Regions from separate parts of the Stenotrophomonas sp. SAU14A_NAIMI4_8 genome, predicted to be linked through region 1. Evidence: predicted binding sites of a transcription regulator. Region 1 holds the regulator's gene; the other holds the start of a gene.
What was found. The regulator FliA, encoded in region 1, starts transcription of late flagellar genes. The targets are predictions, from matches to a motif close to TAAAGTTTNNCNNNCNNNGGCCGATAA.

Region 1 (15,854 bases):
GGAAGCACCACTTCCTGCACCTTCAGCAGCTCCAGCGCGTAGGCCTGCACGCCGCAGCGCAGGCGCAGCCAGCGCGAGGTACGTTCGCCGGCGCGGCGGGCCTGCGGGTGCGGGCTGCTGGCCGGCTGGTGGGCCTGCGATTGCAGTTCCTGCCAGCTGGACGGGCGGGCGCCTGCCGGGGCATTCACTGCCACGCGCGGCGGCGGCGCCACAGCGGTGCGGGCGACCGGGGCTGCGACGGGCGCGGCGGGCGGAAGAGCCGGCGCCACCGTGGCGGGGGCAGGCACGGCCACCGTTTCACCTTCTGCGGCGGCTTCGAAGGCGGCCTGCAGGGCGGGGCTGTCGATGTGGGCCAGGGCGTGGCTGTTGGCGCTGTCGGTTTCGTAGATCACTTCATCCGGCAGGTCGTCCCAGGTGGGCTCGGGGCCGGTCGGGGCGGCGGCGGGTGCAGGCGCCGCTGCGCTCGCCGGGCGTGGCCCGGCGCTACCGTCGGTGTCTTCGGTTTCGTAAATGACTTCGGCCGGCAGGTCGTCCCAGGTGGGTTCGCGTTCTGGAGCGGCGAGGGCCACGGCGTCGAAGGCGGCCTCCAGCGCTGCGCTGTCGCTCTGCGCGGCGGCTGGAACGTCTTCGGTTTCGTAGATCACTTCGGCCGGCAGGTCGTCCCAGGTCGGTTCAGGGCCGGTCGTTGCGGCGGCGGGTGCAGGCGCCGCTGCGCTCGCCGGGCATGGCCCGGCGCTACCGTCGGTGTTTTCGGTTTCGTAGATCACTTCGGCCGGCAGGTCGTCCCAGGTGGGCTCGCGTTCGGGAGCGGCGACGGCGGGTTCGGGCACCGCTGCGCTCGCCGGGCATGGCCCGGCGCTACCGTCGGTGTCTTGGGTTTCGTAGATCACTTCGGCCGGTAGATCGTCCCACGTGGGCTCGCGTTCGGCGGCCACGGCGACGGCAACCGGCGGCGCCACGATGGCTTCGCCCAGCAGTTCGTCCAGATAGTCGTCCAGCACGCCGGTGGTGCTCATGCCGCCTGCTCCAGTGCGCGCTCGTCTTCGCCCAGGATCCAGTTCAGGGCGCGGCGGTACGCGGCCAGGCCACGGCCGGGGTAGTCTTCGCCCGCGCTGGGCAGGGTCAGGCCGGCGGCGTTGCTGATGCGGGTGTCCAGCGGGATGGCGTCTTCCCAGACGCGGCCGATGTGGCGGTCCTGCATGCTGCGCAGCGATTCGTTGCCCGCGCGGGTGCGGCGGTCGAACAGGGTCGGCAGGATCGAGATCGGCAGCGGGCGGCGGCGCGAGCGCTCGACCATTTCACCGGTGCGCACCATGCCGTCCAGGCCGTGCAGCGCCAGCGGTTCGGCCTGGGTGGGAATGATCAGGCGATCGGCCGCGGCCAGTGCGTTGATCATCAGCAGGCCCAGGGTGGGCGCGCAGTCCAGCAGGATGTAATCGTGCTGGCCCTGGTGGCGGGCCAGGGCGTTCTGCAGGGCCAGGCCCAGGCCGGGCTGGTTGGCGCTGCGGCGTTCCAGCGTGGCCAGCGAGGCCTGCGCGCAGACGTAGTCCAGGCCGTTGATCGGGCTGGGGTGGCTGAGCGTTGCCAGATCGGCCGGCGGTGCGCCGAACAGTTCCAGTACCCCGGCAGGCGCCGGCTCGACCGGCACGCCGAAGGCGCGGGTGAGCGAGGCGTGCGGATCCAGATCGATCAGCAGGACCCGGTGGCCGAGTGCGGCCAGGCCGCGACCGAGGGCGAGGGTGGTGGTGGTCTTGCCGACACCGCCCTTCTGGTTGGCGACTGCCCAGATGCGCATCGGATTACTCCTTCATTGCAGGGGGAACGGCGGCGCCGACATGGCTGCCTGCCGACACCGGCGGCAACTGCACCGGTGCAAGGGGGGAAGGGGAAGGGGTGCGTGCCGTCGCCGCAGCGGCGGTGCTGGCCGCAGGTGCAGCGGCATCGGTCTGGCCAGTGGCGGCGTTCAGGCGCTCACCCAGCGGGTCCACCGCGTGGCTGGTGTCAGCCAGGATGATGACCATCACCCGGCGGTTGCGGTTGCGGCCTTGGGCGCTGTCGTTGGCATCGCGCGGGCGGAACTGGCCGTAGCCGACCATGGCCAGGCGCGAGGGCTGCACGCCCTGGTCGGCGAACAGGTGGACCACGCTGGCGGCGCGACCGGCCGACAGTTCCCAATTGGACGGGAAGGTTGCGGTGGCAATCGGAATATTGTCGGTGTGGCCTTCCACGCGCACGCTGTTGGGCACATCGCGCAGCACCTCGGCCAGGCTGGCCAGGGTCTGCCGCGCATGCACGTCCAGTGCCGCCGAACCGGTGGGGAACAGGATGTCACTGTTGATCTCCACCTCGATCCACAGTTCGGTGCGGCGCACGCTGATCATGCCGCGGTCGATCAGCGGCGACAGTGCGGCGGTCAGGCGGTCGGCGATGCTGTTGAGCTGGCGCTCGGCACGGGCGATCTGTTCCTGGTTGTGCACCGACACCGGCATGCGCATCTGCGAGGCCATCGAAGGCAGCAGGGTGGGGTCGTGCGAAGGCGCCGGCGCGGACGGGCCGATCTTGGTGCCGGACTTGATGACCGAGGGGCTGTCCCAGCCGCCGCCCTGCACCTGCTTGTTGCCCACCTGCACCGGGTTGATGGTGCGCGGAGCGCCGCCGAAGGCATCGGTCAGCGCATCGGCCATGATGCGGTACTTGCCCTCGTTCACCGAGGAAATGGCGTACATCACGACGAAGAACGCCAGCAGCAACGTCATCAGATCGGCATAGGGGATCGCCCATGCTTCATGGTTGGCGTGCTCTTCGTGGTGCTTGCGGCGGGCCATGTCAGTGCAGGAAGCCGGAAAGGTTGGTTTCGATGTTGCGCGGGTTCTCGCCCTGGGCAATCGAGATCAGGCCTTCGATGACCATTTCGCGGTCGCGCGAGTTGTGGGCGATCACGCCCTTCAGCTTGGCCGCGATCGGCAGGAACAGCAGGTTGGCCGAGGCGATGCCGTAGATGGTGGCGGTGAACGCGGCGGCGATGCCGTGGCCCAGCTTGCTGGGGTCGGCCAGGTTCTTCATGACCGCGATCAGCCCAAGCACGGCACCGATGATGCCCAGCGTGGGCGCATAGATGCCCATGGCTTCGAACACCTTGGCGCCGGCCTGGTCCTGGTGCTCCTGGCTGCCCAGTTCGATTTCCAGCATGTGCCGGATCGATTCTGGCTCGACGCCGTCCACCAGCAGCTGCAGGCCCTTGCGCAGGAACGGATCGCGCTGTGCTTCCACCTGCGATTCCAGGCCCAGCAGGCCCTGGCGGCGGGCGATGTTGCTCCATTCCACGATCTGCTGGATCAGTTCGCGACGGTCGCTGTGCGGCGGGCGCACGACCCAGCGCACGATCTTGAAGGCGTGCTTGAACACGGCCGGCGCGGTGTGCAGCAGGATGGCCGCCACGGTACCGACGATCACGATCACGAAGGCAGCCGGCGACCACAGCGAGGCCAGGCCGGCGCCCTTCAGGATGCTGCCGCCGACCAGTGAGGCCAGGGCAAGGAAAAGTCCAATGAGGCTGAGTCTATCCATGGGTCCGGTATCGGCGTGTGTGAATGGGACTTGAGACACCGGTGGCGCGTGTACAGACGGTAGTCACAGTTTTCGGGGTGCCGGGCAGCGCCCGGCCGGGTTCATCTCAGCCCGTCCACGTCCAGGATCAGGGCCATGCGGCCATCGCCGATCAGCGTTGCCCCGGCGTAGCCGCGCAGGCCGCGCAGCGCCTTCGGCAGCGGCTTGATCACCACTTCCTCGCGGCCGCGCACCTGGTCCACCACCAGCCCGAAACGGGCCTCGCCGGCCTGCAGCACCACGATGGTCAGTAGGCTGGAGGCGGCCGGGGTGACATCCAGCCACTGCCGCAGGTCGATCAGTGGCAGGGTGTGCGAGCGGCGGTCGAGCACGGCGCGGCCATCGAACCAGCCCAGCGAGGTGCGCGGTGCATGCAGCACTTCCATCACGCGGGCCAGGGGCAGGGCGTAGACATCCTCGCCGGCCTGCACCAGCAGGGTCGGCAGGATGGCCAGGGTGAGCGGCACGCGGATCAGGAAGCGGCTGCCACGACCCAGTTCGGACTGGATCTGGATCTGCCCGCTCAGTTCGCGGATGCGCGACTGCACCACGTCCATGCCCACGCCGCGGCCGGAAATATCGGTGACCTGCTGCTTGGTGGAGAACCCGGGCAGGAACACCAGGTGCAGGCATTCCTCGCTGCTCAGGCGGGCGGCGGCTTCCGGGTCGATCAGGCCCTTCTCGCGCGCCTTGGCGCGCAGCTTTTCCGGGTCGATGCCGGCGCCGTCGTCCTGCACTTCAATGCTGACGTAGTCGCCTTCCTGCTGTGCCGACAGGCGCACATGGCCCATGCGCGGCTTGCCCTGTGCTTCGCGCAGGTCCGGCATTTCCACGCCATGGTCGATGGCGTTGCGCACCAGGTGCACCAGCGGATCGGCCAGCGCTTCCACCAGGTTGCGGTCCAGCTCGGTTTCGGCGCCGATCAGTTCCAGATCGACTTCCTTCTTCAGCGAACGGGCCACATCGCGGGCCACCTTCGGGAAGCGCGAGAACACCTTGCCGACCGGCTGCATGCGGGTGCGCATGACCGCCGACTGCAGGCGCGCGGTGGCGATATCCAGGGTGGACACGGCACGGTCCAGCTCTTCATCGCGCAGGCGGGTGCGCAGCGTCTTCAGGCGGTTTCGTGACAGCACCAGTTCGCCGATAAGGTTGACGATGGCGTCCAGGCGCTTGGTGTCCACGCGCACGGTGTGTTCGGCCTCGGCCAGCGGCTTGGCCGCGGCGGGCTTGGCCGGCGCAGCGGCAGGGGTCGCCGTCGGGCGCGTCGCCGGCGTGGGGGCCGGCGCTGCAGCCACCGGCTTGCTGCCGGGTGCGGCGCCGCCATGCAGCTGGTCCAGCAACGCTTCGAATTCGTCTTCGCTGATCAGGCCATCGTCGGCCTTCTTCGCCGGGGCCACGGCCGTGGGCGCGCCGCCGCCGTGCAACTGGTCCAGCAGCGCTTCGAACTCATCGTCGGTGATCAGGTCGCTGCCGCCGGCAGCCGGTGCCGCGGCCGCGCTGGCACTGGTCGCGGGTGCGGCGCCGCCATGCACGTCGAACTGGGCGATCAGTTCCGGCGGTGCGTAACCCGGCTCGGTGCCGGATGAAACGGCGTCGAGCATGGACTGCAGGTAATCCAGCGACTGCTGCGCCGCGTCGAAGTGGTGCGATTGCAGCACGGCCTGGCCGGCACGGGCCGAACCCAGTGCTTCTTCGGCGGCGTGGCACAGCTCGACCATGGCGGTGATGCCGAGGAAGCCGGCGCCGCCCTTCAGCGTGTGGTAGCCGCGGAACACGGCATTGAGCTGTTCGCTGTCCTGCGGTGCCTGTTCCAGCGACACCAGCTGTTCGCCCAGGCGATCGAGGATCTCCTGTGCTTCGATGATGAAATCGGCAGTGATGTCGTCGGCAACCGCGCTCATGCTTACAGCCCCAGGTCCGACAACAGATCGTCGGCGTCGTTCTGCGAGACCGCGTGGCGGTCCAGTCCCTTCAGTGCCGGCCCGGCCAGTTCCGGGTCGGTGCGATGCTGTTCCGGCGGCAGGCCGAGCGCGCCGAAGCCTTCGTGCACGCGGCGGACGATGCCGACCACGCGACGGATGATCTGCCCGGTCAGGTCCTGGTAGCTCTGGGTCAGGGCGATCTCGGTCAGGTTGTGGCGGATGCGCTCCAGCTGCACGTCCTGGCCCGGCTGCAGGCCATCGGCGCGCAGCTGTTCGGTCAGGGCGCGGCATTCTTCGGCCAGGTCCAGGGTACGGTGGGTGGCCTGTTCGGTCATGGCCACCACGTGGTCCAGGCGCGCGCAGGCGTCGTCCAGCTCGCCGGCTTCGTCGGGCACGGTCGGCAGCTCGCCCAGGGCCTGGCCCAGTTCGCGGGCCAGCCGCGAAAGGCCGCTCATCATCGGCTGGGTGCGCGCGGCCACCAGACTGTCGATGCGCTGGCGCCAGGCGCTCTCGTCGCCCGCTTCCAGTGCATCCAGTGCTTCCTGCAGGCGCAGGGCCAGGGCGCTCTTGTCGACCGTGGTATCCATCAGGCGCTGGCCGCCAGGCGTTCGAAGATCTTGCCCAGCTTCTCTTCCAGCGTCTGCGCGGTGAACGGCTTGATGATGTAGCCGTTCACCCCGTTCTGTGCCGCTTCGATGATCTGCTCGCGCTTGGCTTCGGCGGTGACCATCAGTACCGGCAGGGTCTTCAGCTTGGCGTCGGCGCGGATGGCCTTGAGCAGTTCGATGCCGGTCATGACGGGCATGTTCCAGTCGGTCACCACGAAATCGAAGGGCTGGCTCTGCAGCAGTGACAACGCAGCATGCCCGTCCTCGGCTTCGGCGGTATTGGTGAAGCCCAGATCGCCCAGCAGGTTCTTGACGATGCGACGCATGGTCGAAAAGTCGTCAACGATCAGGATGCGCATGTTCTTGTTCAAAGCAGAGTTCCTTTGTTGTTCAATTCTCGAGGCCGGCGTCGGCCGCCTCGAAGACTTTCAGTCGGCCACGCAGGCGCAGCACTGCCTGGCCATGGATCTGGCAGACCCGCGATTCGCTCACGCCGAGCACCGCGCCGATCTCTTTCAGGTTCAGTTCCTGCTCGTAGTAGAGCGAGAGCACCAGCTGTTCGCGTTCGGGCAGGTGGCCGATGGCCTTGCCCAGTTCGCGCCCGAATTCGCCGCGCTCCAGCACCTGCTGCGGGGTGGGGCCGCCCTGGGCGATGGTGTCCAGCTCGCCCTGGTCTTCGATGCGCGATTCCAGGCTCAGCACCTGGCCGCGCGAGGCGTCTTCCATCAGGCGCAGGTAGTCGGGCAGTGGCATTTCCATGGCCGCGGCCACTTCGGTGGCGCTGGCGGCACGGCCGCTGCTCTGTTCCAGGCGCCGGATGGTGGCGGCGGCATCGCGGGCGCGGCGGTGCACCGAGCGCGGTACCCAGTCGCCGCGGCGGATCTCGTCGATCATCGAGCCGCGGATGCGGATCGAGGCATAGGTTTCAAACGAAGCGCCCTGGTCGGCGTCGTAGCTACGCGAGGCCTCGATCAAGCCCATCATGCCGGCCTGGATCAGGTCGTCCACTTCCACGCTGGCCGGCAGGCGCGCGGCCAGGTGGTGGGCGATGCGCCGCACCAGGTCCGAGTGCTGCACGATCACGTCGGTGGCCGAGGCGCGCTGCACCTCTTTGTACTGGGCTGCGCCTTTCATGCGGTCACCCCGCGCTGCTTCAGGATGCGTTCCAGGAAGAATTCAACGCCGCCGCGCGGCTCGGTCGGGGCCTGCCAGCGCGCGGTGCGGCGGGCGATCTCGGTGATCGCCAGCGCGGCCGGACTGGACGGGTAGGCCTTCACCACCGGCTGCTGGCGCTGCACCGACAGGCGCAGCCAGTCATCCTGCGGCACGCAGCCCAGGTAGTTCAGCGAGACATCGGCCAGGAACTTCTCGCAGACGCGGGTCAGCTTTTCATACAGCACGCGGCCTTCGTTGGGGTCGCGCACCATGTTGGCCACCACCTGGATGCGGTCCACGCCACGTTCGCGCGACAGCACCTTGATCAGCGCGTAGGCGTCGGTGATCGAGGCCGGCTCATCGCAGACCACCACCACGGTGTCCTGCGCGGCCTGGCAGAAGGTCAGCACGCCGTCGTTGATGCCGGCGGCGGTGTCCACCACCATGATGTCGAGCTCGCGTTCCAGTTCGGAGAACACGTTGACCAGGCCCACGTGCTCTGCCGGGGCCAGTTCGGCCATGTGCCGGCGGCCCGACGCGGCCGGCACCACCAGCACGCCGTTGGGGCCTTCGATGATCACATCGTCCAGCGAGCAGCGGCCGGCCACCAGGTCGGCCAGGGTGAAGGTCGGGTTCAGGCCCAGGATCACGTCGATGTTGGCCAGGCCCAGGTCGGCGTCCAGCAACAGGGTGCGCTTGCCCATGCCCGCCAGCGCCACGGCCAGATTGGCCGACACGTTGGTCTTGCCCACGCCGCCCTTGCCGCCGGTCACCGCAATGGTGCGCACAGGGCCCAGCGGCTCGCTGCGGGTGGCCGTCAGCGGGAAGGTGGTGGTCAGCTTGGCGTACTCACGCGACGGCATGGTTCAACTCCGGGTTGCAGGGCATATCGGCCGCTCGGCGCAAATCTTCAAGGCGAAGTACAAGATTGGCTGCAGATGCACGGTGCAGGTCGTCCGGCACGTCCTGGCCGTCGGTCACCCAGGTGATCGGCAGCTGGTGGTCCACGGCCACCGACAGGGCGTTGCCGAAGCGGCCGGTCTCGTCCAGCTTGCTCAGCACCAGGCCCTGCAGGTTGGCCGCGCCGAAGCGGCGGACCACCTCGTCCATGTCGCCGAAGCTGGTGTTGGCCGGCAGCACCAGCAGGGTGCGCACCTGGCGGGCGGCGCGCAGCCACTGCAGCTGGGCGGCCAGCGCGCGGTCGCGCGGGCCCAGGCCGGCGGTGTCGATCAGCACCAGCTTGTAGTCCTTCAGGCGTTCCAGCAGCTGGTCCAGGTCGGTGCCGCTGTTGGCTTCGTGCACCGCGATGCCGAGCTGGCGGCCGTAGCCGTACAGCTGTTCACGGGCACCCACGCGCAGGGTGTCGGTGGTGACCAGGGCCACATCGCGGGCGGCGTGGCTTTCGGCGAAGCGCGAGGCCAGCTTGGCGATGGTGGTGGTCTTGCCGGCGCCGGTGGGGCCGACCAGGGCGATCACACCGCCTTCTTCCAGCGGATCGACCGGGGCGATCGGCAGCTTGCGCGAGATCAGCCCCAGCATCAGGCCGCGGCCGCGGTGGGCCTCGGTTTCCGCCGGAATCTGCATGGCCACATCGCGGGCCAGGCCGGCATCGAAGCCGTACTCGTCCATCAGGTCCAGCGCCGCACCGCGCACTGCGTTGCCACGCAGGCGTTCGTCGGTGAAGCGGTTCATCTCGCGCTCGATCACCTGGCGCATGCCGGCCACTTCCTGGCGCAGCTGGCGGATCTCGGCGTCATCCTGGGCCACCACGGTCACCACCGGCGCCGGCATCAGCTGCGGGGCGGGCTCGGGCTGCGGCGTGGCTTCGGCTAGTACCGGGATCGGCTGCTCGGCGGTCACCGCCGGCTCGGCGGCGATCACGGCGGCCGTCGGCGCCTCGGCCGTCATCGGCAGCGGCGGCGGCAGGGCGGCAGTGTCCTGCGGCTCGTCGTGCGGCGGATCGATCAGGAAGCGGGCGCGGTTGATCGGGGCCGACGCGGCGGCCTCAGCGGCAGGTGCCGGCGGGGCGACGATGGCCTGGGCGAACGGGGCGAAGATCTGTTCCGGCAGTGCCGGTTCGTTGACGCTGGCGCGGGCCAGGGTGTCGGCGAAGCCGGTGCTGCCGCGGGTCGGCACGATCTCGTCGGCGCTGTCCAGGGTGCGGCCGGTGGCACCGACGGCGGCGCGGGCCAGGGCGGCCACGGCCGAGGTGGTGGCCGCGATCGGTTCCGGCGCCGGGGTGGCGCTGCGGCGGCGGGTGACCGCGGCGATGACGGCATCGGCGGCGGTGCGCGGCTTCGGTGCCGGCGGCGGCGCGACATCGCGGCGCGAGGCATCCAGTGCGCGCTGCACCACGCCTTCGTCGTAATGGGCGGCGGCCACGATTTCGATGCCTTCTTCGATCCGGCGGTTGGACAGGATCACGGCATCGGGCCCGTGTTCCTTGCGCACCAGGTTCATGGCCGAGCGCATGTCGGCGGCGACGAAGCGTTTGATTTTCATGCTGTGATCACGGGTCGAAGACGGCGGATTGGCGGTCGGAGAACGCGGGTGGTCGGTGGTCTGCACGGTTCGGGTTCCCCTTGGAATCTGTCGGTTGCTGCAATTGAAGAGTGGTGTCTGTTTTCTGGCGCTGCGGTGGGCGGCGTCAGCTGATCGTTCCGACCAGCTTCAGGCGCTTGTCCTCCGGCACCTCGCTGTAGGCCAGGACCGACAGCGACGGAACGCTGTGGCGGACCAGGCGGGCCAGCGCGGCGCGCACCGGGCCTGGTACCAGCACAACCGCGGGCTCGTTGCGGGCTTCCTGCTTGCTGACACATTCGGCCAGGCTCTGGTGCAGTCGCTCAGCGAGTCCGGGTTCCAGCGCGGCGCCGTTGCCCTGCGTGGACTCCTGCAAGACACGTTCCAATTGCGGGTTGAGGGTGAACACCGGCAGCTCCGCCGACATTCCGGCGATCTCCTGCACGATGAAGCGGCCCAGCGCGTTGCGCACGGCAGCGGTGAGGGTGGCCGGGTCCTGGCTGGACGGGGCGTGCTCGACCAGCGCTTCGGCGATTTTGCGCAGCTGGCGGATCGGAATGCGTTCGACCAGCAGGTTCTGCAGCACGCGCACCACCGCCGACAGCGGCAGCGCCTTGGGCGTCAGATCTTCGACGAGCTTGGGCGCGCTCTTGCCCAGGTTGGCCAGCAGGTGCTGCACTTCTTCGTGGCCCAGCAGTTCCGGCGCGTGTTCGCGGATCAGGTGCGACAGGTGGGTGGCAACCACGGTGGCCGGGTCGACCACGGTGTAGCCCAGGGTTTCGGCCTGTGCGCGCTGGTGCGGCTGGATCCAGGTGGCATCCAGGCCGAAGGCGGGGTCCTTGCCGGCAATGCCGTCCAGCGGGCCCAGCGCGCTGCCCGGGTCCAGCGCCAGTTCGCGGTCGGGATGGATTTCGGCGGTGGCCACCGGCACGCCGTGCACCAGCACGCGGTAGGCGTTGGCGGCCAGTTCCAGGTTGTCGCGGATATGCACCGAGGGAATCAGGAAGCCGACGTCCTGGGTCAGCTTGCGGCGCACGCCCTTGATGCGCGCCATCAGCTCGCCGCCCTGGTTGCTGTCCACCAGCGGAATCAGCCGGTAGCCCACTTCCAGACCCAGCGGGTCGACCGGGCGCAGTTCGTCCCAGCTCAGTTCGGCGGTCGGTGCCGGCGCGGCGGGGCGGCCCAGAGCATTCACCGGGCCGTTCTCGCCGGCCTTGGCGGCGGCATCGTCGGCCGGCAGCTGGGTCTTGCGGTACAGCTTCCAGGCGATGAAGCCCAGGATCGCGGCCAGCGTCAGGAAAGCGACGTTGGGCATGCCCGGTACCAGGCCGACCAGGCCGATGATGCCGGCGGTGATGGCCAGCGCGCGGTACTGGCCGAACACCTGGCCGGTCATGGCCTGGGCCATGTCCTGCGAACGCGAGGCGCGGGTGACCAGCATGGCCACGGCGCTGGACACCAGCAGGGCCGGCAGCTGCGCCACCAGGCCGTCACCGATGGACAGCAGGGTGTAGGTGGCCGCCGCTTCACCGAACGGCATGCCATGCTGCAGCACGCCCACGGCCAGGCCGCCCAGCATGTTGATGAACAGGATCAGGATGCCGGCGATCGCATCGCCGCGGATGAACTTGCTGGCGCCGTCCATTGCACCGTAGAAGTCGGCTTCCTCGCGCACTTCCTCGCGGCGGGCCTTGGCTTCTTCACGCGTCAGCAAACCGGCGTTCAGATCGGCGTCGATGGCCATCTGCTTGCCGGGCATGGCATCCAGGATGAAGCGGGCGGTCACTTCCGAAACACGGCCGGCGCCCTTGGTGATGACCACGAAGTTGATGATGGTCAGGATCGCGAAGACCACGATGCCGACCGCGTAGTTGCCGCCGATCACGAACTCGCCGAAGGCGGCGATCACCTTGCCGGCTGCTTCGTGGCCGTTCTGGCCGTTGAGCAGGATCACGCGGGTGGAGGCCACGTTCAGCGCCAGGCGCAGCATGGTGGTGACCAGCAGCACGATGGGGAAGATGGTGAAATCCAGCGGGCGCTTCACGTAGACCACCGCCAGCAGCACCATCAACGAGATGGCGATGTTGAAGGTGAACAGCGCATCCAGCACCGGGGCGGCCAGCGGCACCACCACCATGGCCAGCAGGGCCAGCACGATCAGCGGCGCGCCAAGACCCTGGCGGATCATGTCGAGCACGCGGCGGCTGTTGAAACCAGAGGTCTGGGCGTTCATGGGCGGCCTCCAGTGCCGAATTCATCCACATCGATGTGGGGAGTGGACGGCATCGGGCCGGTCCGCCAGCCGCGCAGCTGGTAGACGTAGGACAGCACCTGGGCGACGGCTGAATACAGTCTCACGGGAATTTCCTTGCCGAGTTGACCCTCCCGATACAAGGCGCGTGCCAAAGGCGGGGCCGAGACGATGGCCACCTTGTTGCCGTCGGCCACTTCACGGATGCGCAGGGCGGTTTCGTCCACGCCCAGGGCGACCACGGTGGGGGCACTCATACGGCTGCCTTCGTACTTCAGGGCCACGGCGTAGTGGGTGGGGTTGACCACCACCACGTCGGCGGTGGGTACCGCTTCCATCATGCGGCGGTTGGCCATCTGCTGCTGCAGCTGGCGGATGCGCCCCTTCACTTCGGGGCTGCCTTCGCTTTCCTTCATTTCCCGGCGCAGCTCTTCACGGGTCATCTTCAGCTTGCGCATCCAGTTCCAGCGCTGGTAAGGCGCATCGATGGCGCCCAGCAGCAGCATGGCGCCGGCGGTGGCCAGCAGCAGCTTCAGGGTGAAGGCCAGGCCATGGCCGATGGCCGATTCCAGCGGCTGGTGCAGCAGGCCGCGCAGGGCATCGAAGCTGCTGGCAAACACCAGCGCGGCCGCGGCGCCGACAAAGCCCACGCGCAGCAGCGACTTGGTGAACTCGGCCACGGCCTCGGCACCCCACATGCGCTTCAGGCCGGCGATGGGGCTGAGCCGCTTGGGGTCGGGCATCAGTGATTTGTTCGACCAGCGCAGCCCGCCCATCACCAGCGGCGACAGGAAGCTGGCCAGGAAGCAGACCACCAGCAGCGGCCAGCAGGCCATCATCAGGCGCAGGAACAGCCAGCCGAAGTGGCCGAACAGGGCCTGCGGGTTCTGCCACAGGGCCGGCTCGGGGCTGAGCGCGGCGCGCATCCAGGCATGGCCGCCGGCGGCAATGGAGCTGCTGGTGGCCATGATGGCGATGACCGCCGCGCCGAACACTGCCACGGTGGCCAGCTCGCGCGAACGCGGGATGTTGCCCTGTTCACGGGCGTCACGCAGGCGTTTTTCTGTTGGCTGTTCGGTTTTTTCGCCTGCGTCTTCGTTCTCGGACATCGCGGTGCACTACGGCGGGGAGTGCCGGGGTGCGTGCAAGAACTGTTCCGTGACGGTAGAGCAGTGCCAACCAAGGTTGGCACCCACCAGGATGGGGGCGGTTGGCACCCACCAGAGCAGGGGCGGTAGCGCCGGGCCATGCCCGGCGGATGGCACCCACCGGAAGATGGCGGTAGCGCCGGGCCGTGCCCGGCGGGGTGAGAAGTGCCAACCAAGGTTGGCACCTACCAGAGCAGGGTGGTAGCTCCGGGCCATGCCCGGCGGGCGGGCGCGTCAGCGCGGCGGTGGGTTGGCCAGTTCCACCCGCGGCCGCGGCAGGTCGTGCAGCTGCATGAAGCGGGCCGGGTCCACCGGCCGGCCCAGCAGGTAGCCCTGCAGGTAGTCACAGCCCAGCCGTTCCAGATAGGCGCGCTGCGGGGCGGTTTCCACGCCCTCGGCCACAATGTCCATGTCCAGCGCGTGGCCCAGCGCCACGATGGCCGACACGATCACCACGTCTTCCGGGCTGTGTTCCAGATCGCGCACGAAGGCGTGGTCGATCTTGATTTCGGTGGCCGGCAGGCGCTTGAGGTACAGCAGGCTGGAATAGCCGGTGCCGAAATCGTCGATGGAAATGCCCACGCCCAGCGCCGACAGGCTCTGCAGCAGGCGCAGGCTGGTGTCGGTATCGCGCATCACCGTGCTTTCGGTGATTTCCAGCACCAGGTGGCGCGGGGTGATGGCGTAGCGTTCGATCACGTCCTCCACATCGCGCAGCAGGTGCGGCGAACTGAACTGCACCGGCGACAGGTTCACCGACATCGACCAGCCGTCATGGCCGGCATCGTGCCAGCGGCGCAACTGCTGGCAGGCCTGTTCCAGCGCCCAGCGACCGATATCGTGGATGGCACCGCTGCGCTCGGCCAGGCGAATGAAGCGGTCCGGCGGGATCAGGCCCTGTTCGGGATGGCGCCAGCGGATCAGTGCCTCGGCGCCGGCCACGGCCTGCGAGGCCACGCGGATCTTCGGCTGGTAGTGCAGGAACAACTGGTCGGTACCGATCGCCCGGCGCAGGTCGGCCAGCAGGCGGAACTGCTGTTCGGCGCTGTCGTTCATCCAGTCGGAGAACAGCACGAAGGCGTTGCGGCCCGATTCCTTGGCCTGGTACATCGCCGCATCGGCAAAGGCCATCAACTGGCGTTCGCTGGCGGCGTGGTCGGGACAGATGGCAACGCCGATGCTGGCGGTCACCTGCAGTTCGTTGTCGGGCAGCAGCGGGCCGCCGCCCACCGCTTCCAGGATGCGCCGGGCCAAGGTCGGCAGGTCCTCGTCATGTTCGATGCGCACCACCAGCACGAACTCGTCACCGCCCAGTCGCGCCAGCATGTCGTTGGGCCGCAGCAGCTGGCGGGTGCGCTCGGCCACGGCCACCAGCAGGGCATCGCCGGCCTGGTGGCCATAGGCATCGTTCACCTGCTTGAAGCCGTCCAGATCCATGAACATCACCGCGAAGCGGCTGCCGCGCTGTTCGGCCTCGGCCAGCGCCTGCACGATCCGGCGCTGCAGCAGCAGGCGGTTGGGCAGGCGGGTAAGCGGGTCGTGCAGGGCGGCCTGGGTCAGTTCCTGCTGGGCGTCGGTGAGCGAGGTGCTGAGCAGCGAATTGCGCAGCCGCAGCAGCTGCGCCTCCACCCGCTGTTCCAGCCAGGACACCACCAGCACCACCGCCAGGATGGCCACGGTGAGCACCACCACCATCACCGCCAGCCAGGTGCTGCGCAGGCCGTCGCCGACGGCGGCACCACACACGCTGCCTTCGGGGAAGCGGGCGGCGGCCATGCCGGTGTAATGCATGCCCACGATGGCCAAGCCCAGCAGGCCGGCGGCGGTCAGCCGATCAACATTGCGGGTGTTCTGCGCGCGAAGCCGGAAGGCCACGTACAGCGCGGTCCACGATGCGGCCACGGCCACCAGCAGCGACAGCGCCAGCCACACCGGCTGGTAGTCGATGCCCGGTTGCATGCGCAGGGCGGCCATGCCCACGTAATGCATGCTGGCAATGCCGCTGCCCATCAGCACTGCGCCGCCGGCCAGGCGGCCATGCGGCAGGGTGTGCAATGACACCAGCCACAGCGCGAACACCGACGAGGCGATGGCCAGCGCCAGCGAGACCAGGGTGATGGGCAGGTCGTAGCCCAGCGGAATGGGCAGGTCGAAGGCCAGCATGCCGATGAAGTGCATGGACCAGATGCCCAGCCCCATCGCGAACCCGCCGCCCAGCCGCCACCACCAGGTGGCACCGCGGCCAGGTGCAGTCACCGTGCGCCCGGCCATCGCCAGGGCGGTATACGAAGCCATGACGGCAACCAGCAGCGAGGTGGCCACCAGCCATGGGTTATACGTGCCTACCAGCATTCGTCAGTCTCCCGGACCTGCCTGTCAACGGAAAAACTACGGTGGGGCAAGGCTACGGCAAGCGGCCGTGCAGAACGCGGGCCGCGTGCGGCGTCCCCCTGGTCGCCGCGCATTCACTGTAACGCGTTACAGGGGGGGCAGGGCAATCAACAAGATGTGATGAAGTTCTCATTGAGTGACCGCGCCAGCAGCCTCGAACGCGGCATCGAACATGCGTTGCACCGGCGGGCCCATTTCACCGGCCAGCAGGGCCAGCAGGAACAGGCCCAGCAGCAGCGACACCGGCAGG
Region 2 (15,854 bases), 1.0 Mb from region 1:
ACCCGCATCGAACGCGGCACGCTGGCGCTGCGCGACGGCGCGTCCATCACTTCCAACGTGGTGATCACCGCGCAGGCGGCAAGCCCCAACGCGGCCGCGCTGCAGTTCATGACCGGCACCACCCGGGTCAAGGGCAACGTGGACAACGCGGCGATGGTGATCGTGCGCGATGCCAACAGCAGCGCCACCATCGAAGGCAACTACCTGCACCGCAACGGCGCACGATTGATGATCTCGCTGGGTTCCAGTCCACTTGCCATCACCGGCAGGGCCACCCTGCAGGGCGGCGACGTGCACGTGTCCAGTGTCGTCAGCGGCTACGTGCCGGCTGCCGGCCGCACCCAGACCGTGCTGCAGGCCGGGCAGGGCGTCACCGGCACGTTCAACGGGGTCAGCAACAGCCTCAACGCGGGCAGCCTGCTGGATGCATGGCTCAGCTATGGCAGCAACGACGTCACCCTGAACATCGACCGGGTCAACGTGGTCAGCGCGGCATCGGCGGCCGGCCTGGGCGCCAGTACCCAGGCCTCGGCCTCGCGCGTGGAACGCGCGTTCGAAGCACTCGACGATGGGACCGACGTCACCGGCGTGTTCGCCCAGGGCGCGGGCGCGCTGCAGGGCGTGCAGGGCAACCTGGCGCTGCAGCAGAGCCTGGACAGCCTGTCCGGCAAGGCGCATGCGCTGGCTACGGCGGCCACCTTCGACAGCATCGATCTGGGCCGCCGCGCGCTGTCCGCGCGCTTCGGCCAGGTGCAGGGCGCACCGCGCCTGGCCGGTGCCTGGCAGAACGCGCTGGGCGAGGCCGGCCAGGGCAGCTTCTCGGCCAGCGGCGCCGACACCCATGGCTGGATGATGGGCCAGGACACCGCACTGGGCAGCAACGGCGTGCTCGGCTTTGCCTTTGGTGAAACGCGCAGCTTCGGCAACCGGGCCTGGGGCAGCGATCGCGGCCGCGACCGGCAGTCGCAGGCGCAGCTGTACGCCGGCTGGAATGCCGGTGGTGCGTATGCGCTGGGCCAGGTGGGTGCCGGCCAGTTCAACCGCGAGATCGATCGCCAGCTGCTGTTGGGTGCCGGCCAGTACGGGGTCAACGCCCGCTACGGCGGCAACTTCAGCACGGCCAGCGTGGAGGCCGGTTATCGCTTCGGCTGGGCTGGTGCTTCGCTGACCCCGTACCTGGGCGCCGACTACACCCGCGTGGACAGCGATCGCTTCAGCGAACAGGGGGGCCTGGGCTTCGGCCTGCGCAGCGCAGGCGATGCCAGCAGCCGCAGCCAGGCACTGGCCGGCGTGCGCGCAGAGCGCCAGTGGCGCAACTGGGCGCTGCGTGGCTACGCCGAATGGCAGCAGCAGTTGTCCAGCCAAGGCATGGATGCGCAGGCCAGCTTCGTCGGCATCGATGCCTGGGCGCCGATGGCCGGGCTGCAGCCGATGCGTTCCGGTGGCCTGCTGGGTCTGTCGGTGGAATCGTGGCTGAGCCGCAACAGCCGCCTCAGCTTCGGCTACGACCAGCGCTTCGGCCCGCGCGGCGAACTGAGCCAGGTCGCACTGCGCTACAGCGCCGCGTTCTGACGCGGCGACGCGGCATTGCGTGACCACGCCCGGCAGGCTGCCGGGCGTGGCCAGCGCCGATCAACCGCCGCGCAGGTTGCCCAGGCGCGGGGTGCTGCGGCCCAGCGGCATCTTCAGCTTGCCGATGGACTGGATGCGCGTCTCGGCAATGCGGTCGGCCGCGCGCTGCGGCGCGATGTTCTCGCGCTGCGACAGTTCGAAGATGCGCGTCAGGTTGTGGTAGATGCTGCGGATCAGGCGCATCGCCCGCTCGCGGTTGTAGCCGTCGATCTCCAGCGACACATTCATCACGCCGCCGGCGTTCACCGCGTAATCCGGTGCGTACAGGATGCCGCGGGCATGCAGCTCATCGCCGATGTCCAGGCTGGACAGCTGGTTGTTGGCGGTGCCGCAGATGATCTTCGCCTTGATCCGCGGCAGGGTGTCGGCGTTGATCGCCCCTTCCAGCGCACACGGGGCGAACACGTCGGCGTTCACTTCGTGGATCTCGTCGGGCTTGACCGCTTCGGCGCCGAAATCGCTGACCGCACGATCCACCAGCGCGCTGTCCAGGTCGGTCACGTAGAGCTTGGCGCCGCGGTCGCGCAGCAGCTTCACCAGTTCCATGCCGATGTGGCCCAGGCCCTGCACGGCAATGCTGGTCTTGCCCACTTCTTCGTGGCCGAACTTGAAGCGCAGCGCCGCCATCAGCGCCTGCAGCGCGCCATAGGCGGTGAACGGGGCCGGGTCGCCGGAACCGCCATGGACCTGGTGCACGCCGGTCACGAACTGGCTTTCCAGGTAGATGTTCTCCATGTCGTTCACATCGGTGCCGACATCTTCGGCGGTGATGTAGCGGCCGCCCAGGGAGTCGACGTAGCGGCCGAACGCGCGGAACAGCACCTCGGTCTTGTCCACCTTCGGGTCGCCGATGATCACCGCCTTGCCGCCGCCCACGTTCAGGCCAGCCAGGGCGTTCTTGTAGGTCATGGTGCGGCTGAGCCGCAGCACGTCGTTCAAGGCCTCGTCGGTGCTGGCGTAGGGGCGCATGCGCACGCCGCCCAGGGCCGGGCCCAAGGTGGTGTTGTGAATGGCGATGATCGCCTTCAGGCCGGCATCCTGGCTGTGGCAGAACACCACCTGCTCATGACCGGTGGTGGCGAGGGTTTCGAATAGCATGGCGTCTCCGATGGCGCGATCAGCGGCGAACTGCAGCGAACTGCCAATGAACGGTAGGGTCCCAAAACAAAAAAAGCGACGTCGTCATGGCTGGGGGACGGGTCGCGCGGCGCCATTCTAGTCCATTCGCCCGGCCGATGCCGTGCACGGCCGGGGCGGCGGCATTAAAGAAGATGAAAGCGCGGCCGATGCTGCGACGACGGCAGGTCGCCGAATGTGAAGAAGGCGCGGGTGCAGGCAGTGGCAGCAGCAGTGCAACAACACGGCGGGCGCCGGTGAGGCCGGTCTGGTGGCAGGCCATGACGGCGTGGCTGGCGGGCAGGCGCGCGACCACACCGGTGCGCCGGGCCGAATCGCATGTCCGCCCGGCCGCCGGTCCCCTGCAGGGCGAGCCGCTGGCCGCCGACGATGTCGCCGCGCACCTGCAGCGCAGCCTGCATGCGCTGGCGCTGTCCCCGCATCTGGTGGGCGAACCGGCGGGCGAGGGCAGCTCGCCGCTGGCCGAGGCGGTGGACCGCGCCCTGCAGGACCGCGACTGGGCCACCCGGCAGCTGCCGCGCCGCCCGCAACTGCTGCCGCAGCTGATCCAGACCGTCAACGACGATGCCGCGTCGGCGCGGGTGATGGCCGCCATCATTGGCCAGGACCCGGTACTGACCGGCAACCTGCTGCGCATTGCCAACAGCCCGGCCTACAAGGTGCACGAGCGGCCGGTGGAAAGCCTGCAGCGCGCGGTCACACTGGTCGGTACCGAAGGGGTGCGGCAGATCATCAGTGCCGTGCTGGTACAGCCGGTCATGCAGGTGCAGTGCGACGTCTTCCCGCAGTTCAGCACGATCATCTGGGAACACGCGCTGCTGGCCTCGCGCGCCGCAGCCGACCACGCCCGCACGGTCACCTTCGGCGATGCGTTCGCCGCGCAGTGGCTGGGGCTGGTGCAGGGGCTGGGGGCGGCGCTGGTGATGCGGCAGGTGCTGCAGGAAGCGCAGGGCCGCGGCAGCACGGTGGATGCGGCGCTGGCACTGGACCTGCTGCAGCGCTGGTCCTTGCCGCTGGCGCAACGCGTGGCCGCCGCCTGGGACCTGCCCGAACCGGTGCACCAGGCGCTGGCCGCCGATGCGCAGGGGCCGCTGGCAGACAGCCTTCGCCTGGGCAGCGCGGCGGCCGCGGCCAGCCTGCTGTGCCGGCATGGCCATGGCAGCCAGGTACGCATGCAGGCCCTGCTGGAACAGCTGCCTTCGGCACCGCCCCACGCGCTGCGCTGGATCTGGCGACGGCTGCACGGGCGCGCGGTGGAAACGCTGGAGGAAGCCGGCGCCGAGGACGGTGAGACGCCCGTACCGTAAGCGCTACAGCTGCGATTCCACCGGCAGCCAGCTGATCACCCGCGCGGTCCAGCGCTTGCCCAGCGAACTGCCGGGCTCGCGCCCCACCCAGTGCGGCGGCGGCTGCCGTTCCAGCCAGCGCAGCTCGTTGCCAGCGCCCAGCGCCAGCCACCAGCTGTGCTGCGGGTCGGCCAGCCGCAGGTACTCCTGGCGCAGGCGCGCGCCCAGCACCGGGTCGTCGAACAGCACGCCCATTTCCGTGTTGAGGTAGGCCGAGCGCGGGTCGAGATTGAACGAGCCGACAAAGCCGCGCCGGTCGTCGATGACGAAGGCCTTGGTATGCAGGCTGGCGCCGCTGCTGCCGAACAGGCTGCTGTCGCCCGGTTCGCCGTGTGCCTTCAGTTCGTACACCTGCACGCCGGCCTGCAGCAGCGGTACCCGGTAGCCCATGTAGCCGCCGTGCACCGCAGCCACATCGTTGGCGGCCAGCGAGTTGGTCACCACGCCCACCTGCACACCGCGTGCGGCCATGGCCGAAAGACCCTGCAGGCCTTCGGCACCGGGCACGAAGTAGGGCGAAACCAGCAGCGCGCCGTGCTGGGCGGACTGCAACTGCGCGGCCAGCGCGGTCACCAGCCAACCCTCGCGTGCATCGTCGCGGTGTTTCATCGGCGGGTCGGACAGGATGCGCACCTGGGCGCTCCAGTGCAGGGGCTCGGGGCCGGGCTGGCGCAGCGCTCGCGAGCTGGCCACGCGCTGCAGGTAGGGACGGCTGCTGTCATGCAGCGCATCGCGGTCGGACTGCTGCAGTAGAACGCGCAGCTGCGCCTGGCTGTAGTGCGCCAGCGCGCTGATCGGAACGGCGGCGTCGCTGTTCCAGTACGCATCGAAGATGGCGCTGGCCTGCTGCACCGCGGGGCCGGCCACGACCAGGTCCAGGTCCTGGAAGTTCACATCGTCGCGCGCGCTGAAGTATTCCTCGCCGATGTTGCGGCCGCCGACGATTGCCACGCGGCCATCGGCGATCCAGCTCTTGTTGTGCATGCGGTGGTTCACGCTGAAGGCGCGTTGCACCAGTTCCAGCGTACGGGCGATGCCGCTGCGGTTGCGGAACGGGTTGTACAGGCGGATCTCGATGTTCGGGTGCGCATCGAGCGCCAGCATCAGCGCGTCCTTGTCCTTGGCATTCATGTCATCCAGCAGCAGGCGCACGCGCACGCCGCGCACGGCGGCGTCGTGCAGCGCCTTGGCCATCAGGTGGCCCACCCGGTCGTCGTGCCAGATGTAGTACTGCAGGTCCAGGCTGCGGCCGGCCTGTTCGGTGATGACCGCGCGCGCGGCGAAGGCATCCAGTCCATCGCTGAGGAAGGCCACGCCGGACTGGCCGGGGTGGGCGGCCAGCAGCGGCGCCAGCTGGCGATCGATCGCGGTCTGCGCAGGCTGCAGTGGCAGCACCTGCGATGCGCGCCCGCGCGCGCTGGGGGTGAGATGGTCGGCCAGCAGCAGGCCCGACAACACCAGCAGCACCAGCGCAGCAACGATGATGGCGACGATACGCAGCAGTCTCATGCCACCATGCTAGTGGATCCACGCCCTGCGTGGATGGCGTTCTGGGCGCGGTCACGCCCTGCGTGGATGGCGTTCTGGGCGCGGTCACGCCCTGCGTGGATGGCGTTCTGGGCACGGTCACGCCATGCGTGGATGGCGCTTTGTGGGGTCAGAGCCCTTGCCTGCGGCAAGGGATCCGACCCCGTGGCTAGTAGATCCACGCCCTGCGTGGATGGCGTTCTGGGCATGGTCACGCCATGCGTGGATGGCGCTTTGTGGGGTCAGAACCGCTCGTCGCTGCCCAGGTAGCGCCACTGCCCCGGCACCAGCGGCCCCAGCGCCACGCGGCCGATGCGCAGCCGGCGCACCGCCGTCACCTGCAGCCCGGCAGCAGTCACCGCCACGCGCAGGCCTTTGGCGGTCAGGCCCTTGCCGGCAAACCGCAGGCGTTGCTCGCTCTGCCAGCTGACCTTGGGCCCGCCGGCTTCCTGCTGCAGGCGCGCCATCAGCCACGGGCCACGTTCGGGGCCGCCTTCGGCCACGTCCACCAGGTATTCCTGCTCGGTGCGGCCCAGGTTGCGCTGCAGGTGGGCCAGCGTGGCCGGGTCCTGGCTGACCACCACCAGACCGCTGTCGGCGGCCGGCAGTGCGGCGGCCAGTTGCAGGCCGTGGAAGTGGCGCTGCAGGGCGCGGGTGCCGCTGGCATCCAGTTCGCTGCGCGTCGCGCTGCTGACCAGTGCGCACAATGCCTCGGCCGCCATGCCCGCCGGCTTGTGCAGCAGCATGCTGACCCGCTCGGCTTTTTCATCGCTGGCCTGTTCGGCCACCACGATCACCGCGTCCTCATCCACCGGGCGCTGCGGCTGTTCCACCACTTTGCCGTTCACGGTCACCCAGCCACCTTCCACATAGCGCCGCGCTTCTCCGCGCGGGATGCCGAGCAGGGCGGACAGGCGTTTGTCGAGGCGGATCGGTTCCATGGCGGGCAGGTCGGTCAGGGGGCGCGCAGTGTAGCTGCTGCGGCCGGTCAGCGCTGGCTGCGGTTGGCCAGCTCGGTCAGGTACAGGCGGGTATCGAACTCCAGCTGCAGGTAATCCGGCTCCATGTGCTGGCACAGCTGGTAGAAGGCCTTGTTGTGGTCGGCTTCCTTCAGGTGCGCCAGCTCATGCACCACGATCATGCGCAGGAACGCGGCCGGAGCCTGGCGGAACACGGTGGCGATGCGGATCTCGCGACTGGCCTTGAGGCGACCGCCGTGCACGCGGGAGATGGCGGTATGCGTGCCCAGCGCGTGCTTGATCACTTCCAGGGTGTTGTCGTAGCAGACCTTGTTGAGCGGCACCGACTTGCGCAGGTAGCGGTCCTTCAGTTCCTGGGTGTAGTCGTACAACTGGCGGTCGCTGCGCACCTCGTGCGGATCGGGGTAGCGCTGCTGCAGCCAGGGGCCGAGCTTGCCCTGGGCCAGCAGTTCGCTGACCTGGGCCACCAGAGGCTCGGGATAACCGGTGAGGTACTTCAGGACAGCCATGCAGGGGCGGCGGGGCGTCGGTAGAATGGGGCTTCCAAGATTACACGCGGTACCGACCGACCATGGCAAAGCCCAACGCGCTGCAGGAACAATTGCTCAAGGCCGGCCTGGCCAAGAAGTCGCAGGCCAGTGCTGCCGCGCGTGAACAGGCCAAGGCGCGGCAGGGCAAGGCGGAATCGGCCTCGGCCGAGGTGCAGCGCGAAGCTGAACGCGCGCGCGCCGAGAAGGTCGAACGCGACCGCGCGCTGGCGGCCGAGCGCAATGCCCAGGCCCGCCAGGCTGAACAGAAGGCGCAGGCCAAGCAGATCATCACGGCCCACGCGGTGCCGCACAAGGGTGATGACGAGTACCGCTTCAGCGATGGCGCGGCGATCCGCACGCTGCTGATCGACCCCAAGCTGCGCAAGGCGCTGTCGGTGGGCGTGCTGGTCATCGTCGCCCACGGCGAAGGCTACGCCCTGCTGCCGCGTGCGGCCGCCGAGAAGGTGCGCGAGCGTGCGCCCGAGGCGATCATCGTCGACCACGGCCAGCCCGGCTCGACCGCCGAGATTTCCACCGGCAACGCCGAGGACGACGCCTACTACGCCCAGTTCCAGGTGCCGGACGACCTGGTCTGGTAAGGCGCGGCTGAACCGGTCGCCAGCACGCCGGGCAGGGCCCGGTGCTGCCGATTGCAGTTACGGGTAAGGTCCCCATATCAGGGGAATACCTGACAGTTGCGGAGGTGAGTGATGGCCACCGGTTGGGCGGGCGACGGCGCGGTCCAGGACCAGATCGACGCCACCGTTGACGATGCCATTGCCCGTGCGCGGCGCCAGCTGCGCCAGGGGCCGGGTCTGGAACACTGTGAAGAATGCGACGCGCCGATTCCGCTGGCGCGGCGCCAGGCCGTGCCCGGTGTTCGCCTGTGCGTGGCGTGCCAGCAGGCGCTGGACGATGAAGAACAGGCACACGCCGGTTACAACCGCCGCGGCAGCAAGGACAGCCAGCTTCGGTGAAAGGGGTTTTTGCAGGGCTGCGCCCTGCACCTGCTCAATGCAACGTCAACGTCAACGTCAACGTCAAAAGCGGCATTCCGTGGGATGGCGGGGCGGTGTCGGATTGCGGGGACGCCGCAAGTACGTCCGTGTAGGCTTGGCAGCCGCATCCATGCGGCTGACACCCCGCAATCCGACACCGCCCCACCTCTGACAGATTCCCGCGATCGGCGGGGGATCCACGCCATGCGTGGATGGATCTCTGTGGGAATCGAAAATTTCGGATTGAATTCGAAACGCATCCACGCATGGCGTGGCTCTACTTGCCATCGCGGCACATGCGCGGCGGTTGGTAGGTGTCGACCTTGGTCGACACAGTAGATCCACGCCATGCGTGGATTGATCCCTGTGGGAATCGAAAATTTCGGATTGAATTCGAAATGCATCCACGCATGGCGTGGCTCTACTAGCCATCGCGGCACATGCGCGGCGGTTGGTAGGTGTCGACCTTGGTCGACACAGTAGATCCACGCCATGCGTGGATTGATCTCTGTGGGAATCGAAAATTTCGAATGGAATTCGAAACGCATCCACGCATGGCGTGGCTCTACTTGCCATCGCGGCATGCGCGGCTGTTGGTAGGTGTCGACCTTGATCGACACAGTAGATCCACGCCATGCGTGGATTGATCCCTGTGGGAATCGAAAATTTCGGATTGAGTTCGAAATGCATCCACGCATGGCGTGGCTCTACTAGCCATCGCGGCACATGCGCGGCGGTTGGTAGGTGTCGACCTTGGTCGACACAGTAGATCCACGCCATGCGTGGATTGATCTCTGTGGGAATCGAAAATTTCGAATGGAATTCGAAACGCATCCACGCATGGCGTGTATCTACTGGCCATCGCGGCATGCGCGGCTGTTGGTAGGTGTCGACCTTGGTCGACACAGTAGATCCACGCCATGCGTGGATTGATCCCTGTGGGAATCGAGAATTTCGGATTGAATTCGAAACGCATCCACGCATGGCGTGGCTCTACTGGCCATCGCGGCATGCGTGGCTGTTGGTGGGTGTCGACCTTGGTCGACACATCTGTCAGATACCGAATGAATTCACGCGTGTCGACCAAGGTCGACACCCACCAGAGCAGAACGCCGATCCAAAAGATCGCGGGAAACTGTCGAAGGCGGGGTGGGTCCGGTTGCGGGGGTGTCCGCGGCATGGATGCCGCGGCCAAGCTTACATGGACGTACTTGCAGCGCCCCCCGCAACCGGACCCACCCCGCCATCCCACGGAATGCAAGCTTTTGCCGTTGCCGTTGCCGTTGCCGTTGCTCGTAGCAGGTGCAGGGCTGCAAGCCCTGCAGAGAAAACCCCCTCAGCCGTCGCCCTGGATGCCGCCGGGGGCCTGCGACGGGTCGCGCCAGCGGCGCACCGTGCGCTGGAAGAACAGGTTGTTGGGCAGCTGCAGCACCGTGCCCTGGTGGCCATCGCCGGTTTCCTGCAGCGTGGTGTAGATCAGGTTCACGTCGATCACCCGACCCTTCAGGCCGGGCTTCTCGCCGTTCTCCAGCACTTCGATGTAATCGTGCAGGCGGAACGGGCGGGTGGTGAAGATCAGCAACGTGCAGAAGATGTTGGACAGCACGCTCCAGGCCGCGAAGAAGGCCACGGCACCCACCGCCGCAAAGCCGGTGAACGCGGTCCACAGCACCGAAGGCGATGCACCCAGCAGGCTGAGGATGTACAGCAGGGCGCTGAAATACACCACGAAGCTGCTAATCCGCCGCGCACCCATCGCCATTTCCTGCGGCAGGGTGTAGTGCTCGGAAAAGCGCCGGATCAGACGCCGCGCCAGCAATCGCAGCAACCAGGCGGCCAGCAGCGTGGCCAGGATCTGCAGGCCGACGCCGATGTCGTGCAGCCACGGGTGGGTCCAGGCCGGCAGGTGATCCTTCAGTGACAACATCATGGGGCGACAGCGGGTAGCGGAGAACAACGCCCGATGTTACCCGGCGCGCGGTGGCGTTTCGACTGCAGGCGGCCACTGCACGCAGACCAGTGCCTGGCGGTGCCGCTGCAGGCATGCGCCGTGGGCCTCGCCGTGCCACTGCAGCGACAGGCCCAGGCCCTGCTGCGCCATGCAGATTGCGATGGCCAGCAGCGCAGCACAGTGGGTGGCGGACATGGGGGCTCCGGGCCTGCGGCCACGCGGGGGGGATGCAGGCATGGATGCAGCGGCGGCCGAAAAGGTTGCATGCCGAAGCGGCCGCGGGCCGTCTAAACCTTTTGCTGGGGCGCTGCATCCAAGCGCTATGCTCGACACCACCATGCCACCGCCACCTGCCGCCGCTGATGCGCCCGATGAGCCCGCGTTGATCCGGGCGGCTGCGGCCGGCGACACCGTGGCCTATGAGTGCTTGTACCGCAGCCACGCGCCGCGCCTGTTCGCCGTGCTGTGGCGGCTGTGCGGCGGGCAGCAGGCGCGGGCCGAAGACGCGTTGCAGGAAGCCTTCCTGCAGGCCTGGAAGGCATTGCCGGGTTTCCGCTTTGAAAGCAGCCTGGCCACCTGGCTGCACCGGCTGGGGGTGAATGCCGCGCTGATGGAACTGCGCGTGCGCGCTGGCGGGCAGGACCACCACAGCCTGGACGACATGGAAGGCGGCCTGCAGGAGCTGGCCGTGCATGACCGCTGCGCCGGCACCGAGCGTGATCTGGAACGGGCATTGGCAACACTGCCACCGCGGGCCCGTGCGGTGCTGGTGCTGCACGATATCGAAGGCTGGAAACACCACGAAATCGCCGAACAACTGCAGATGGCCGTCGGCAGTTCCAAGGCACAGTTGCATCGCGCGCGCGGCCTGCTGCGTGCGCGGCTGGGAGACATGACATGACCACACCCGACCCCGATCACGACCTGCTGGCGCGGCTGCGCGACCTGCCGCAGCAGCGCATTCCGCCTGCCGATGGCTGGGCGCGGCTGTCGGCACGGTTGCCGCCACGCGAGGCTGTGCAGGCGACCACCGCGCCGACCGTCATAGTGGCGCTGCGACGCCGTCCGCTGCGTCGCGCCTGGCTGCCGCTGGGCGCGGCGCTGGCCGCAGGCCTGGCGCTGTTCGCGGTGGCCCCGTGGCGGCATGACGCCGTGCAGGCGCCGGCACCCGGCGGGCTGCAGCTGCAGGCCAATGCCATGGCCGCGCAGTACCAGCAGGCGGTGGCGTCGTTGCCGGCAGCGCGTGCGCCGGAATGGCAGCCGGCGCTGCAGGAACTGGACCGCAGCGTGGTGCAGATCCGCGCCGCCATGGCGCAGGACCCGCGCGCTGCTCATCTATTGGCACAACTGCGGCGCACCTACGCGCTGCGGCTGGAACTGACCCGGCAGGCGGCACAGGCCGCGGCCGGACTGACAACCTGAGGAGATTCCCGATGCGAGCCTTGCTTCCCCTGTCTGCTGCCCTGCTGCTGTTGCCAACGTTGGCGCTGGCCGACACCCGCGTGGACGAACGCCACGCCCTGGCCAGTGGTGGCCGTATTGAACTGAGCAACGTGGCCGGCAAGGTCACGGTGCGCGGCTGGGACCGCAACGATGTGCAGCTGACCGGCAGCCTCAGCGACGGCCTGCAGCTGCGCCAGGAAAAAAGCGCCAACCGCGTGCGCTGGGAAGTGGAATACCCACGGCGCAGCAACAATGGTGGTGCCACCCTGGTGTTGAACGTTCCGCGCTCGTCCGAGCTGCTGCTCAGCACGGTCAGTGCCGACCAGGACATCAGTGGCATCGATGTGCGCAGGCTGCAGGCCGACACGGTGAGCGGCAACCTGAGTGCGGCCGGGCGCAGCGCCGACAGCAAGCTCAATTCGGTCAGCGGTAATGTGACTGCACGGCTGCAGACGCCGCGCCTGGACGTGAACACGGTCAGCGGGCAGATCCAGGCCGGTGGCGGCGTGGCCGGCGACATCGGTGCGCAGACCGTGTCGGGCAGGGTCGGGGTGGATGCCGGCCGCATCCAGCGTTTGGCCGTGGAAACGGTGTCCGGCGGCATCGATCTGTCGGCGTCTGCCCTGGCGCCGGGCGGCCGTATCAGCGTGGAATCGGTAAGTGCGTCGGTCAGCCTGCGGCTGCCGCGTACGGTGTCGGCGCAGCTGTCAGTGAACAGCTTCAGCGGCGCGATCAACAGCGATGCGGGCAGCGTGGAACGCCCACGCTACGGCCCGGGCAGCCATCTGGATACCCGCTTGGGCAGTGGTGATGGAGATATCCGCGTGCAGTCGCACTCGGGCAGCGTGCAGGTCCGTCTGGACCGTTGAGCCGGCCCGGCAGGCCGCGGCGGCAGCGCCGCCGCGGTCAGGGTGGGTCAGCTGGCTTTCTTCAGCGCCCAGGTGGTGCCCAGTACTTCGATCTTGCCACCGCTCTTGCGGAACGCGGCCAGATCGGACGCAATCGAATCGCTGCTGACCGTGGTGCTGGCGGCCGCGCCCTTGCGTTCGCTGCGGATGCTGTTGGTAGCCTTCGCGGGGGTCTTTGCCTTGCGGGGCATGGTTGCTCCTGTCAGGTGGAAGGGGAGGAAAGCGCCCAGGCATCGGCCTGGCGCAGGTAGTCCTGCCGCTCGCGGCGGCAGTCATCGCCGCCCATCGCAAACTGGCGGCAGATCGCCGGGCGCTGCGAATAGATCGTGCAGCGCAGGTGATAGGGATCGATCGCCGCGCACCAGCCTTCATCATTGCGCGCCATCACGGCACGGCCGTGCCTGTCGCGCGAGGTATACTGGCGGGGCACGTTGTCGCCCCCCTGCAACAGCACGGGCAACCGGCAACAGACCGCATCACAACGGCGGCAGTCGATGGGTGCAGGTGCTTCTTCAGGTTGTGCGGCCACAGGGGCCAGGCGGGTGCCCAAAGCGGGTCTCGATGGCGGCTCGGGTAGTACGCGGACCATGAACGAGCCAGAAGGCATGGCCGCAAGGCCCGCTGCGCGGGCCGGGCCCTACCCGGGGACACACACCGGCGCAGCCGGCGGAAGGTAGAGCCCTATCAAGCCTACCGAGGGTAGCAAAGTTCGCGTAACGTTTTGTTAATCCCGGCTGGCTGCCGCCAGCGCCAGCCCCTGCACCACGCCCAGCGAGGGCTCGCCATGCACCATGCGGGCACCGGGGAAGGCGTCGGCCGCGGCCTGGCGCAGGTAGCCGGCGCGGGACATGCCGCCGGTCAGGAACACCGCGTCCGGATCGCCGCCGATATCGCTACGGACCTGCGCCAGCAGGGCCCGGATCTGTTCCAGGTAGCCGTGCGCGGCAGCGGTCAGGCCTTCGGCGCTGGTGTCGGCATGCAGGTCGCGGGCAATGTAGTCCAGCGTGCTGCGGTGTTGCGGGCTGCTGCTCAGGGCGATCTTGGCGCGTTCCACGTCGCGGTACAGGCGGGCGGTGTTGCCGGTGTCCTGCAGTGCCTGCAGGCGGTCGCCCCAGGGCGCGTCCACGTGGTCGTACTTGTGCAGGCGGAACTCGCGCTGGCGGGTCATGTCCTGCACCGTGGCCGCTTCCACGTAGTGGTGGGCGGGCACGCGGGTGATGCCGCGGCCGAACAGCGGCATGTAGCTGGACAGGCTCAGTGCCAGGTCGATATCGGTACCGCCGCGGGCGATGCCCCAGGCGCGGTGGATGCGCGGTGCGGCGTCGCCGCCCACCTCGGCGTGGGCGATGTCGGTGGTGCCGCCGCCGATATCGACGATCACGGCCTGGTGCCGCTCGCGGCTTTCGGCGTGGTAATGCATGGCGGCGGCAGCGGGTTCTTCCAGGAAATCGATCTGGTCGAAGCCGGCCTGGCTGGCGGCCTCGCGCAGGATGTCCAGCGCCTGTGCGTTGCCGGCATCGCCGATGGAGCTGCGGAACTGCACCGGGCGGCCAAGCAGGGCGGCGCGCAGCGGCTGGCCCAGCTGGGCGCTGGCGGTCAGGCGGATATGTTCCAGGATGTGTGCGGCGATACCGGTGATGGTCTGCTTCGCGCGCGGGTGCAGGTTGTAGCCCAGCATCGACTTCGGGCTCTGCACCAGGTTGCCTTCGTGTTCCTCGAAATAGGCTTCCAGCGCCTCGTCGCCGTAGACCGCGTTCTGCAGCAGGTCGCTGGCGCTGCGTTCCTGTCCGGCGCGGGCTTCCATCCATTCGCGGCGCAGGGCACGCAGGGCTTCGCGGCGCAGGGCCTGCGGCGTGCGTTCCTGGCCGGCAGCACGGGCCGCGCGGGCGGCGCTGTCGATCATCTGCTGCAGCTGGTGTTCCTGCCCGGCATCGAGCTGGAAATCGTCCGGGTCGGGCACCACGCCGGGGAAGTAGACGCTGGTGCGGAACTGTTCGGCGTCGCCGAAGCGGATCGGCAGCAGCTGGCCATCGCGGACGATCGCGGCGGCGGAGTTGCTGGTACCAAAGTCGATGCCGAGGCGCATGGGAAATCCGGGGGACAGGCGGGGGCCGCGCACTCTGCTGCAGTTCGGCGCGTCCTGCAAGTTTCAGTCGGCTTCGGTTGGGTTTCAGCGCCTGCCTGCTCCGCTCGGGCGGCGCGGGGAGGGGCGGCCGGGACACGCGGTAAATACGTCCATGTAGCTCGTAGGCGCCTTGCACGCGTGCGCTGTCCTGCGCACACGGCAAGACCGGGGTTGGGCGTCCTGCCCAACCCGCCCGAGGCATGCCTCGGGCCCTTGGCGCCTACGGTCCCGTCCGCCCCTCCCCACGCCGCCGTGACAGTTCCCTGCGCCGCGGCAGCAAAAAGCAGAGCCCACCCCCCCGCCCCAGCGAGATCAATCAAAGCGCCGCGCGCGCGACAAAAATCGGAGCACAGGCGTGCCGGTTACAATGGCGGCTGTTGATTCATTTTGAGGTACTTGCTGATGTCGTCCGCTCCCGCTTGCCCGCAGTGCACCCTGGAAAACACCTATGCCGATGGCGCGCTGTGGATCTGCGCCGACTGCGGCTTCGAGTGGACCGCCGAAGAGGCCAGTGGTGCGGGGCTGGTGGTGCGTGACAGCAACGGCAACACGCTGCAGAGCGGCGATACGGTCACCGTGATCAAGGACCTGAAGGTGAAGGGGTCTTCCATTCCACTGAAGCAGGGCACGGTGATCCGCAACATCCGCCTGGTCGAGGACGATGCCGAACACATCGAAGGCAATTCGGACAAGATCAAGGGGCTGGTGCTGAAGACCTGCTTCCTGAAAAAGGCCTGACGCGCTTCAGCGCCGCGCCTGCTGCTGCGCGCGCCAGCGGGCCAGGCTGTCCAGCTTGGCCTGGTAACGCGCCTGCTCGGGCGCCCCGCCCAGTTGCTGGGCACGCAGCAGTTCGCGGTCGGCCCGCTGTACCTGCCCGCTGCGGAAGTAGGCGCGGGCCAGCCCGAAATGGAACTGGTGCGCACTGTCGTACAGGCGCACGGCACGCCGGTAGTAACGGATCGCCTCGGCCAGGTTGCCACTGCGCTCGGCCTGCGCCCCCAGCATGTACTGCACGAACGGATCTTCGCGCTGCACCTCGTGCAGCACCTGCTGCAGGGCGTGCGCCTGCGCGGTCATGCCCATGCGCTCGTACAGCGCACTGGCGTTGGCCAGCGCGGCGTCATGCCGGGGCTTGAGCCGCAGCGCGGTTTCCAGGGCCATGCGCGCGGCGACCAGGTCGCCACGGCGGCTGGCCAGCACACCGACGTTGTTCCAGGTGGAGGCGAATCCCGGGTCCTGCTGCAGCGCCGCCGCGAAGAACGCCTGCGCGCCGGCGC

Region 2: the regulator FliA is predicted to act here: its motif matches at 2,896-2,922, upstream of C1930_RS14465 (HDOD domain-containing protein).

The regions. Positions count from the first base shown of each region.
Region 1 is NZ_CP025999.1:2,098,014-2,113,867, forward strand. Features, by position in the region: gene C1930_RS09675 (chemotaxis protein CheW) at 1-1,016, opposite strand, end outside; gene C1930_RS09680 (ParA family protein) at 1,013-1,795, opposite strand; gene motD (flagellar motor protein MotD) at 1,800-2,825, opposite strand; gene C1930_RS09690 (flagellar motor protein) at 2,827-3,567, opposite strand; gene C1930_RS09695 (chemotaxis protein CheA) at 3,669-5,510, opposite strand; gene C1930_RS09700 (protein phosphatase CheZ) at 5,513-6,118, opposite strand; gene cheY (chemotaxis response regulator CheY) at 6,118-6,510, opposite strand; gene C1930_RS09710 (RNA polymerase sigma factor FliA) at 6,530-7,273, opposite strand; gene C1930_RS09715 (P-loop NTPase) at 7,270-8,157, opposite strand; gene flhF (flagellar biosynthesis protein FlhF) at 8,144-9,796, opposite strand; gene flhA (flagellar biosynthesis protein FlhA) at 9,942-12,047, opposite strand; gene flhB (flagellar biosynthesis protein FlhB) at 12,044-13,174, opposite strand; gene C1930_RS09735 (bifunctional diguanylate cyclase/phosphodiesterase) at 13,448-15,565, opposite strand; gene fliR (flagellar biosynthetic protein FliR) at 15,734-15,854, opposite strand, start outside.
Region 2 is NZ_CP025999.1:3,135,643-3,151,496, reverse strand. Features, by position in the region: gene C1930_RS14475 (S8 family serine peptidase) at 1-1,572, shown strand, start outside; gene C1930_RS14470 (Glu/Leu/Phe/Val dehydrogenase dimerization domain-containing protein) at 1,633-2,730, opposite strand; gene C1930_RS14465 (HDOD domain-containing protein) at 3,006-4,076, shown strand; gene C1930_RS14460 (phospholipase D family protein) at 4,080-5,624, opposite strand; gene C1930_RS14455 (RNA pseudouridine synthase) at 5,885-6,583, opposite strand; gene C1930_RS14450 (M48 family metallopeptidase) at 6,631-7,131, opposite strand; gene C1930_RS14445 (DUF2058 domain-containing protein) at 7,194-7,751, shown strand; gene C1930_RS14440 (DksA/TraR family C4-type zinc finger protein) at 7,863-8,129, shown strand; gene C1930_RS14425 (mechanosensitive ion channel family protein) at 9,487-10,080, opposite strand; gene C1930_RS14420 (hypothetical protein) at 10,117-10,296, opposite strand; gene C1930_RS14415 (sigma-70 family RNA polymerase sigma factor) at 10,424-11,002, shown strand; gene C1930_RS14410 (hypothetical protein) at 10,999-11,523, shown strand; gene C1930_RS14405 (DUF4097 family beta strand repeat-containing protein) at 11,535-12,413, shown strand; gene C1930_RS14400 (hypothetical protein) at 12,461-12,643, opposite strand; gene C1930_RS14395 (YkgJ family cysteine cluster protein) at 12,655-12,948, opposite strand; gene C1930_RS14390 (Hsp70 family protein) at 13,177-14,538, opposite strand; gene C1930_RS14385 (zinc ribbon domain-containing protein YjdM) at 14,980-15,315, shown strand; gene C1930_RS14380 (transglutaminase-like domain-containing protein) at 15,322-15,854, opposite strand, start outside.